One region of the Aeromonas rivipollensis genome, then DNA from elsewhere that is predicted to be linked to it. Evidence: predicted binding sites of a transcription regulator. Region 1 holds the regulator's gene; the other holds the start of a gene.

Evidence for each region. The regulator sigma-54, encoded in region 1, starts transcription at its own class of promoters, with help from an activator protein. The targets are predictions, from matches to a motif close to TGGCACNGTTTTNGCTT.
Region 2: a site for sigma-54 is predicted at 1,687-1,703, ahead of fliE (flagellar hook-basal body complex protein FliE). Genes of this name have one in related genera too.

Annotation. Positions count from the first base shown of each region.
Region 1 is NZ_CP149130.1:398,969-403,386, forward strand. Features, by position in the region: gene lptA (lipopolysaccharide transport periplasmic protein LptA) at 1-420, shown strand, start outside; gene lptB (LPS export ABC transporter ATP-binding protein) at 433-1,158, shown strand; gene WIR04_RS01830 (RNA polymerase factor sigma-54) at 1,224-2,663, shown strand; gene hpf (ribosome hibernation promoting factor) at 2,684-2,971, shown strand; gene ptsN (PTS IIA-like nitrogen regulatory protein PtsN) at 2,974-3,420, shown strand; gene rapZ (RNase adapter RapZ) at 3,461-4,327, shown strand; gene npr (PTS phosphocarrier protein NPr) at 4,348-4,418, shown strand, end outside.
Region 2 is NZ_CP149130.1:3,217,918-3,222,335, forward strand. Features, by position in the region: gene fliF (flagellar basal-body MS-ring/collar protein FliF) at 1-1,274, opposite strand, end outside; gene fliE (flagellar hook-basal body complex protein FliE) at 1,330-1,647, opposite strand; gene WIR04_RS14525 (hypothetical protein) at 1,773-2,123, opposite strand; gene befA (beta cell expansion factor BefA) at 2,273-3,049, opposite strand; gene rimO (30S ribosomal protein S12 methylthiotransferase RimO) at 3,346-4,418, shown strand, end outside.

The DNA.
Region 1 (4,418 bases):
AAGCAAGTGGCCGAGATGCAGGACAACCGCATCACCTTCAGCGAAGACGTGCTCATCACTCAGGGCACCATCAAGATTAAGGCCGACAAGGTGGTGGTGATCCGTTCCGGCGATAAAGGGGCCGAGGTGATGACCGCCTATGGCAATCCCGCCACCTTCTTCCAGATCCTGGACAACGGCAAGCCGGTCAATGCCCACGGCAACAGCATTCGCTACGAGCTGAAGAACCGCCTGGTCACCATCACAGGCAACGGTCAGCTCAAGCAGGAAGACAGCCAGGTCACCGGCGATCTCATCCGCTACGACATCGTCAAACAGAAGATGATCGCCGAGAGCAAGGGGCCCACCCAGCGGGTCAAGACGGTGTTCCTGCCGGATCAGGTAGAAAACTTCGACAAACCCGCCGATCAGAAGAAGTAGGAAACAGAAGCCATGGCAGTGTTAAAAGCAACGGGTTTGCAGAAGAGCTACAAGCGCCGCATGGTGGTCAGCGACGTGAGCCTGGAAGTGGGCACCGGCCAGATAGTGGGGCTGCTCGGCCCGAATGGTGCCGGCAAGACCACCTCCTTCTACATGATCGTGGGCCTGGTGCAGCGGGATGCGGGCCTCATCACCATAGATGAGCAGGACATCAGCCTGCAGCCCATGCATATCCGCGCCCGCAATGGCATCGGCTACCTTCCCCAGGAGGCCTCCATCTTCCGGCGCCTGTCGGTGTTCGACAACCTGATGGGGGTCATGCAGACCCGCAAGGGGTTGAGCCGCGAGGAGCGTGAGGATAAGGTCGAGCAGTTGCTGGAAGAGTTCAACATCACCCATATTCGCGACAGCCTGGGTCAGAGCCTGTCTGGCGGGGAGCGGCGGCGGGTCGAGATTGCCCGTGCGCTGGCGGCAGAGCCGCGATTCATCCTGTTGGATGAACCCTTTGCAGGTGTTGATCCTATTTCGGTCATAGACATCAAGAAGATCATCCAGCATCTGAAGGAAAGAGGGCTGGGTGTGCTGATCACGGATCACAACGTCAGAGAGACGCTGGATGTGTGCGAGAAGGCCTATATCGTCAGCCACGGCAAGATGATTGCCGAGGGGGCGCCGGCCGAGATCCTCGCCGATGAGCAGGTCAAGCGCGTCTATTTGGGCGATCAATTCAGTCTATAGTAAGGGGGCACCCCTCATTTTTGTTAGGTGACTGCCTCGCTGAACATAAGGATATCCCGACGTAGATGAAGCCGACATTACAGTTGCGTCTCGGTCAGTCACTGACCATGACGCCACAATTACAACAAGCGATTCGTCTGCTCCAGCTCTCCACCCTGGAACTCCAGCAGGAAATTCAGCAAGCGCTCGATAATAACCCCTTGCTGGAGCAGGAGGAGAATGAAGCGCAGGAAACCAGCCCGATAGAGCCCCAGGACGCCAGTCAACTCGACTCCAGCGACGCCATGGCGCAGGACAAGATGCCGGATGAGCTGCCTGTCGACACCACCTGGGATGAGGTCTACTCCGCCGGTACGGCCCAGAGCGCCGGCCCCATCCATGACGGGGAAGACAGCGTCTATCAGGGAGAAACCACCGAGAACCTGCAGGACTATCTGCTGTGGCAGATGCGACTGACGCCGTTCAGCGATCTGGATGCCGCCATCGCCCTCGCCATCATCGATGCCATCGATGAGTCCGGCTACCTGACCGCCTCTCTCGAAGATATTCAGGCTGCAGTCAGCAGTGAAGAGGTAGAAGTTGAACTGGATGAAGTGGAAGCCGTGCTCAAGCGGGTGCAGCATTTCGATCCGGTTGGCATTGCCGCGCGTTCGGTGCAGGAGTGTCTGCTGATCCAGCTTGGCCAGTACTCGCCGGATCTGCCCTGGCTCAATGAGGCAAGGGAGGTGATTCGCGACCACATGGACCTGCTCGGCAACCGTGACTACCGCACTCTGGCGCGAAAGACCCGGCTCAAGGAGAGCGACCTCAAGGAGGTGCTGGATCTCATCCAGCAGCTGGAGCCGAGACCTGGCAATGGCATCATCCAGAGTGAATCGCAATACGTGATCCCGGACGTCTCAGTGGTCAAGAAGGGGGCAAAGTGGGTGGTTGAGCTCAACCCGGATTCGGCGCCGCGCATCCGTGTCAACGAGGCCTATGCGGCCATGGCACGCAATGCCCGCAGCAGCACTGATACCCAGTTCATTCGCTCCCATTTGCAGGAAGCCAAGTGGTTCATCAAGAGCCTGGAGAGTCGCAATGACACCCTGCTCAAGGTGGCCAGCTGCATCGTCGAGCAACAGCAGGGCTTCTTCGAATACGGGGAAGAGGCCATGAAACCCATGGTACTCAACGACATCGCCGAGGCGGTGGAGATGCACGAGTCGACGATTTCACGGGTGACGACCCAGAAGTACATGCATACGCCCCGTGGCATCTTTGAACTGAAGTTTTTTTTCTCCAGTCATGTCAACACGGAGGGAGGAGGAGAGTGCTCATCGACCGCAATTCGCGCCCTGATCAAGAAGCTGGTGACGGCCGAAAACCCGGCCAAACCGCTTAGTGATAGCAAGATCGCGGATTTGCTGGCCGAACAGGGTATTATGGTGGCGAGACGCACGATCGCAAAGTACCGTGAATCCTTGTTGATCCCGCCATCCAATCAGCGCAAACGCCTGGTTTAGGCAAACAAAAGGAAGACGTTATGCAAATTAACCTGACCGGACACCATGTCGAGATTACCGAAGCTCTGCGTGATTATGTGAATAACAAATTTGCCAAACTCGAGCGTCACTTTGACCATATCAACAACGTACATGTGGTGTTGAGCGTCGAAAAACTGAACCAGATCGCCGAAGCCAAGCTGCACGTCAGCGGGGGAGAGGTGTTCGCCAATTCGCAGCATGCCGACATGTATGCGGCGATTGATACCCTGCTGGATAAACTGGATCGGCAGATCATCAAGCACAAAGATAAGTTAAATCAAAAATAACTATGCAACTTGAACACATACTGAGTCGGGACTGCACCAAGAGTGCGGTCCCTTGTACCAGCAAGAAACGCGCCCTCGAGATCATCAGTGAGCTGGCCGCAGAGCGCCTCGGTGCCTCCCGCCAGGTACTGTTTGAAAGCCTGCTGGCGCGGGAAAAGATGGGCAGTACCGGGATCGGTGCCGGTATCGCCATTCCCCATGGCCGGATCGACGACGCCTTTGCGCCGACGGCCGTGCTGATGACCTTCTCCGAACCCATCCCTTTCGACTCTATCGACAATCAACCGGTTGACCTGCTCTTTGCATTGCTGGTGCCGGAAAGCGAGTGCAAGCAGCATCTCAAGACCCTTTCCCTGATGGCATCCAAGCTGGGTGACAAGGCCGTCTGCCGCCAGTTGCGCCAGGCGACCAGCGACGAAGAACTCTATCAGATCATGACCTCGGCCTGATGCCGGGTCTGACGAAGCCACGTTGGCGTGAGGGGACAAGATGCAGTTAATAGTGGTAAGCGGTCGTTCGGGCTCCGGTAAGACGGTGGCCCTGAGGGTGCTGGAGGATCTGGGTTACTACTGCGTGGATAACCTGCCGGTCAACCTGCTGCCCCAGCTGATCGTCTCGGTGGAGAGCCAGTATGACAAGCTGGCGGTCAGCATAGACGTGCGCAACCTGCCGACCCAGCCAGACAAGCTGGACAACCTGCTGACCCAGGTGCGCAACGAGGGGCGGGTGGAGTTCTCCAGCTTCTTCTTCGATGCGGACAACGGGACCCTGCTCAAGCGCTATGGCGAGAGCCGCCGGCTGCACCCCCTGTCTCGCAAACAGCTGTCGCTGGATGAGGCGATTCGGGAAGAGACTCACCTGCTGGCGCCCCTCTCCTCGACCGCCGATCTGCGCATCGATACCACCAACCTCAGCATTCACGACCTCAGCGAGCTCATCAAGACCCGGGTGCTCGGCAAGAAAGAGAACGAGCTGGTGCTGGTGTTCGAGTCGTTCGGCTTCAAATACGGCATCCCCAAGGATGCGGACTTCGTGTTCGATGCCCGTTTCCTGCCCAACCCCCACTGGATCCCGGAGCTCAAGCCCTTTACCGGTCAGGATGAGCCAGTGGCCAACTACCTCTCGGCCCAGGCGGACGTGATGCTGTTCATCCAGCAGATAGAGAACATGCTGGTGACCTGGTTGCCTCACCTGGAGCGCAACAATCGCAGCTATGTGACCGTCGGCATAGGTTGTACCGGCGGACAGCATCGTTCGGTGTTCATCGCCGAGCGGCTGGCCAGCACCTTCCGACTGCTTGGCAAGAACGTGCAGATCCGTCACCGCACGCTGGACAAGCGCTCCCCCCAAGCCTGACAGACCCACAGGATGTTCAGATGACAGTTTCCGCCTCGGTAGAAGTCAAAAACAAGCTGGGAATCCATGCCAGACCTGCCATGATGCTGTT
Region 2 (4,418 bases), 1.7 Mb from region 1:
GTCACGTCGAAGCCGAGGCCGCCGCTGAGCAGACGGCGCAGGGTATCGAGCTCGGCCTGGCTGCGGGCTTCCCGGGTGACGGCTCCGTCGGCGCCGGGAGTGGCCTTGTAATCCACCGCCACCGACACCGTCATGCGGCGGATGCCGCCCTGCTGGCGCCGGATGTGGCTGACCGTGGTGTCCAGTTCGAAGTTGCGGGTCGCCTCCTTGCGGGAGCGGCCGGAAGAGCCGGTTCCCCCTTCCGCGCCGGCGGCCTGCTCGGGAATGCTGGAGGCGGCGGGCGGCTGATTGGTGAGCGCGCCAGGCACGCCGCCATTGCTGCCGTTGGCGCTGTTCTCTTCTACCGTCATCTCGGAGCGCACCGCCGGCAAGTCCGGATTGTAAGTCTTGCGGGTCTGCTCCTGCTGGGAGAAGTCGAGGGAGAGATCGACCTCCGCCGTATAGTTGTCGGCCCCCAGCACCGGGATCAGAATGGCGTCAATTTTTTGTTTGTATTCGAGCTCCTGCTTCTGCTGCATCGCAAACTCCTTGCGAGTCTGGGCAGAGAGCGGGTCCTGGGAGCCGGAGTTGAGCAGGCGGCCGTTCTGATCGGTCACTGTGACGCGGGTCGGCTCCAGGCCGTGCACGGCGGAAGCGACCATGTCGACGATGGAGTCCACTTCTCCCTGGCCCAGCGCAGCCCCTTTCAGGCTCAGCACCACTGTGGCGCTCGGCTTGCGTTCGTTGCGGGCGAACACGTTGTCCTTGGGGATGGCCAGCAGCACCTGGGCCTTGGCGACGTTCTGGAACTGCTCGATGGCGCTCGCCAGCTGGCGCTCGCGGCTCAGTTTCAGACGCTCGCTCTCCATCCGCTGGCTGACCCCGAAGCTGGAGTCCTTGAGCAGTATGGCTTCGCCATCGTTGCTGGCCTCGCTGCTGCTGGCGAGGCCGGCGCGGGTCAGGCGCAGCCGGATGTCCGCATAATTCTCGGCACTGACCAGCACGCTCTTGCCATCGACCTGATAGGGGATCTTCTGCTGATCCAGGTAATCCAGGGTGGAAACCAGCTCCTGGGTGTTGAAGGTGCCGAGGGGACGCATCTCCGGCTCCTTGCCCCACAGCAGGATGAAGACGGCGATGGCCAGACAGATGGTCAACCCCAGGATCAGGGTGATCTGCCGCAACACATCGGTGTTGGACAAGAAGCCCAGGGCCGAGCTCTTCTGCTCGTGCTCATCGAGGGCGGCAGCCCCCTCGTTGTTCATCAGCAGATCGCCGTTTGGATCGTTAGCCACTCTTCAGGTCCTTATTGCTGACATCTTCATGATGCTCGGTCGCCATGGGGCCGAGTTACACTGGCATGTTCATGATGGTCTTGTAGGCATCGACCATCTTGTTACGCACCTGCACCGTCGCCTCGAAGGCGATGGAGGATTTCTGCCCGGCGATCATCACCTCGGACAGGTCCACCGACTTGTCGCCCATATCGAACCGGGTGCGCAGATCGTTGGCGCTGCCCTGCAATTCGTTGACGTTGCCCAATGCCTGTTGCAGCATCTGACCGAAATCCGAGTTGACCGGACGACCGGGCTGGGTCAGCGGCGTGGCACCGGCTTCTACCTTGAGTGCCTGCATCTCTTGCATCAGGCTGCTTGCGCTTATTTCCATCTTCCCTTCCCAGACAAATCATTGACACTGGCAAGCCTTAAGCAATTAGAGTGCCAACCGGAAAGAGGGGCAGGCCACCTGCGCCGAGGGACCGCCACAAGCGGGCGCCCTGGCCCCACCTCATGTCACCCCAGCACCAGCTTCAGGTAGCCGAGATGCAGATCGTAGTGCTCGTCCGCTGGCAGCTTGACCAGCACCTCGTCGTGCAGGAAGTGCGCCTTCTCGGTGGCCTGCACAGGGGCCACCAGGCCCACCTTCACCAGCCTGGCGACGATGGCATGGGCCAGCGCCATGGTCCCCTCGCCCGCCCGTCCCCAGCCGAAGGCGACCCCCTTTGCCGCCCCTTCCGTCAGGGGCTCGACCTCATCGCCATTGACCCAGAGGACCATGGGGCTGCCCTGCTGCAGCCGCAGACAGATGCTCTGCCGCTCCCACTCCCGGCGCCAGTCCACGGCAGATTCAGATGCCTGGGTCATGTCACTCTCCTTGTTCAACGACTGTGTCTTGCTTTCGCCCATGAAAAAGAGGGCCGAAGGCCCCCTTTTTACTGCAAGTCACGTCATTTAAACAGGCAGTATTTCAACATGATAAAAGAAAAATACCGGATCGCTGTCAGCGACTGCCGTCACTTGTTCAGATCGTCATCCAGCCAGTATTTGGAACCCGAGATATTGGCATCGAGCAGCAGTCCCTTCTCCCCTATCTGGTAGATGGCCATGCCGCCATTGTACTTGGCGGTCAGCTCGGCGCTCTCCTTGCCGGCCACGGCCCCCACTTCGGAGGTGGCCTCCCAGCCCTTGTTGACGAAGGCATCGAACCTGGCCTTGTCTTCAAACAGCACCACCTGCTGGTAGAACTTGCCCCCCATGCCGGCGGCCAGCCCGGCGCCAAACATCTTCATATAGGTGTGCTTGCCCGTCTTGCGATTGATGGCAACCCCGGACCCCTGGTTGGTGTGCACCATCAGGGAGAACTTGCGCGAGTCGAACACCGCATAGCCATAGGCCTTGTCAAACAGCAGCTTGGCGGAGGGTTGCTCGTTGAACAAGCGCACCAGGGCGGTATCGGCCATGGTATCCAGGGCGGTTCTGGCCTCGGCGGGGGTCTTGGGTTCGAGCATGGTGTCGAGCTTCTTGTCGGCGGCCGTCAACCACTCCTTGCCGGTGGCGGTGCTCTCTTCCGTCCAGGCGCCCGCCTTGTTGTAGGCATCGGCTCCCCAGCTGGAGACAGACTCCCAGGTCGCCTTGGAGAAGTCGGTGATCCCCTGCCAGGCTTCCTTGCTGGTGTCGCTCACCGCGGTGCCAAGCTCGGAGGCCGCTTCCTTCAATTTCGCCCAGTCGGCATGGCTGGGACCAGATGCAAGTGCCAGGACGGCGGCAATCAACCAGGATCGGCTCTTCATTGTGTGCTCCTTAAATATCCCATCAGCGGACATGTCACCCTATCAGATTTAAGCCAACTCAAAGAAGTCCTGAGTGGTTGTCCCCTCGCCCCGGATCCACCAAGGCCAGGCTTCCCTGCCAGCGAGAGAAGAGGCGGCCACCGCCATCATGAGCAGGCACCGCCTCCCTGACGACAAGGGACAGAAGCTGACCGTAAATATTGTTCGGCCTGACAACCTCGGTTGTATAGTTTTTGGTTAGCCATTCCGGTAAAATCCGCGCCCTTGAATAAGAGCCACCTAAGAGTGATTGAGCGATGTCCAACACAAAACAGGCCCCCAAAGTAGGATTCGTCTCCTTGGGTTGCCCCAAAAATCTGGTCGATTCCGAGCGTATCCTGACCCAGCTGCGTACCGAAGGGTACGATGTGGTGCCCAGCTATGACGATGCGGAGCTGGTGGTGGTCAACACCTGCGGCTTCATCGACAGCGCGGTACAGGAGTCGCTGGAAGCCATCGGCGAGGCCCTGGCCGAAAACGGCAAGGTGATAGTCACCGGCTGCCTCGGCGCCAAAGAGAACCAGATCCGCGAGATCCACCCCAAGGTGCTCGAGATCACCGGTCCCCACGCCTATGAAGAGGTGCTGGGCCACGTCCACAAATACGTGGCGAAGCCGACCCACAACCCCTTCACCAGCCTGGTGCCGGCCCACGGCGTCAAGCTGACCCCGCGCCACTACGCCTATCTGAAGATCTCCGAAGGCTGCAACCACCGTTGCACCTTCTGCATCATCCCCTCCATGCGCGGGGATCTGGTGAGCCGCCCCATCGGCGAAGTACTGGCGGAAGCCAAGCGCCTGAAAGAAGCCGGCGTGAAGGAGATCCTGGTCATCTCCCAGGACACCTCCGCCTACGGCGTGGACGTCAAGCACCGCACCGGTTTCTACGACGGCATGCCGGTCAAGACCAGCATGGTGGCCCTGTGCGAGGAGCTGGCCAAGCTCGACATCTGGGTACGCCTGCACTACGTCTACCCCTATCCCCACGTGGATGACGTCATACCGCTGATGCGCGACGGCAAGGTACTGCCCTACCTGGACATCCCGTTGCAACACGCCAGCCCGCGCATCCTGAAGCTGATGAAGCGCCCGGGTACCGTCGAGCGCACCCTGGAGCGGATCCAGAAGTGGCGCGAGATCTGCCCCGAGATCACCCTGCGCTCCACCTTCATCGTCGGCTTCCCCGGCGAGACCGAAGAAGAGTTCCAGATGCTGCTGGACTTCATCGACAAGGCTGAACTGGACAGGGTTGGCTGCTTCAAATACAGCCCGGTCGAGGGTGCCAAAGCCAACGAGCTGCCGGATCCTGTGCCGGAAGACGTCCAGGAAGA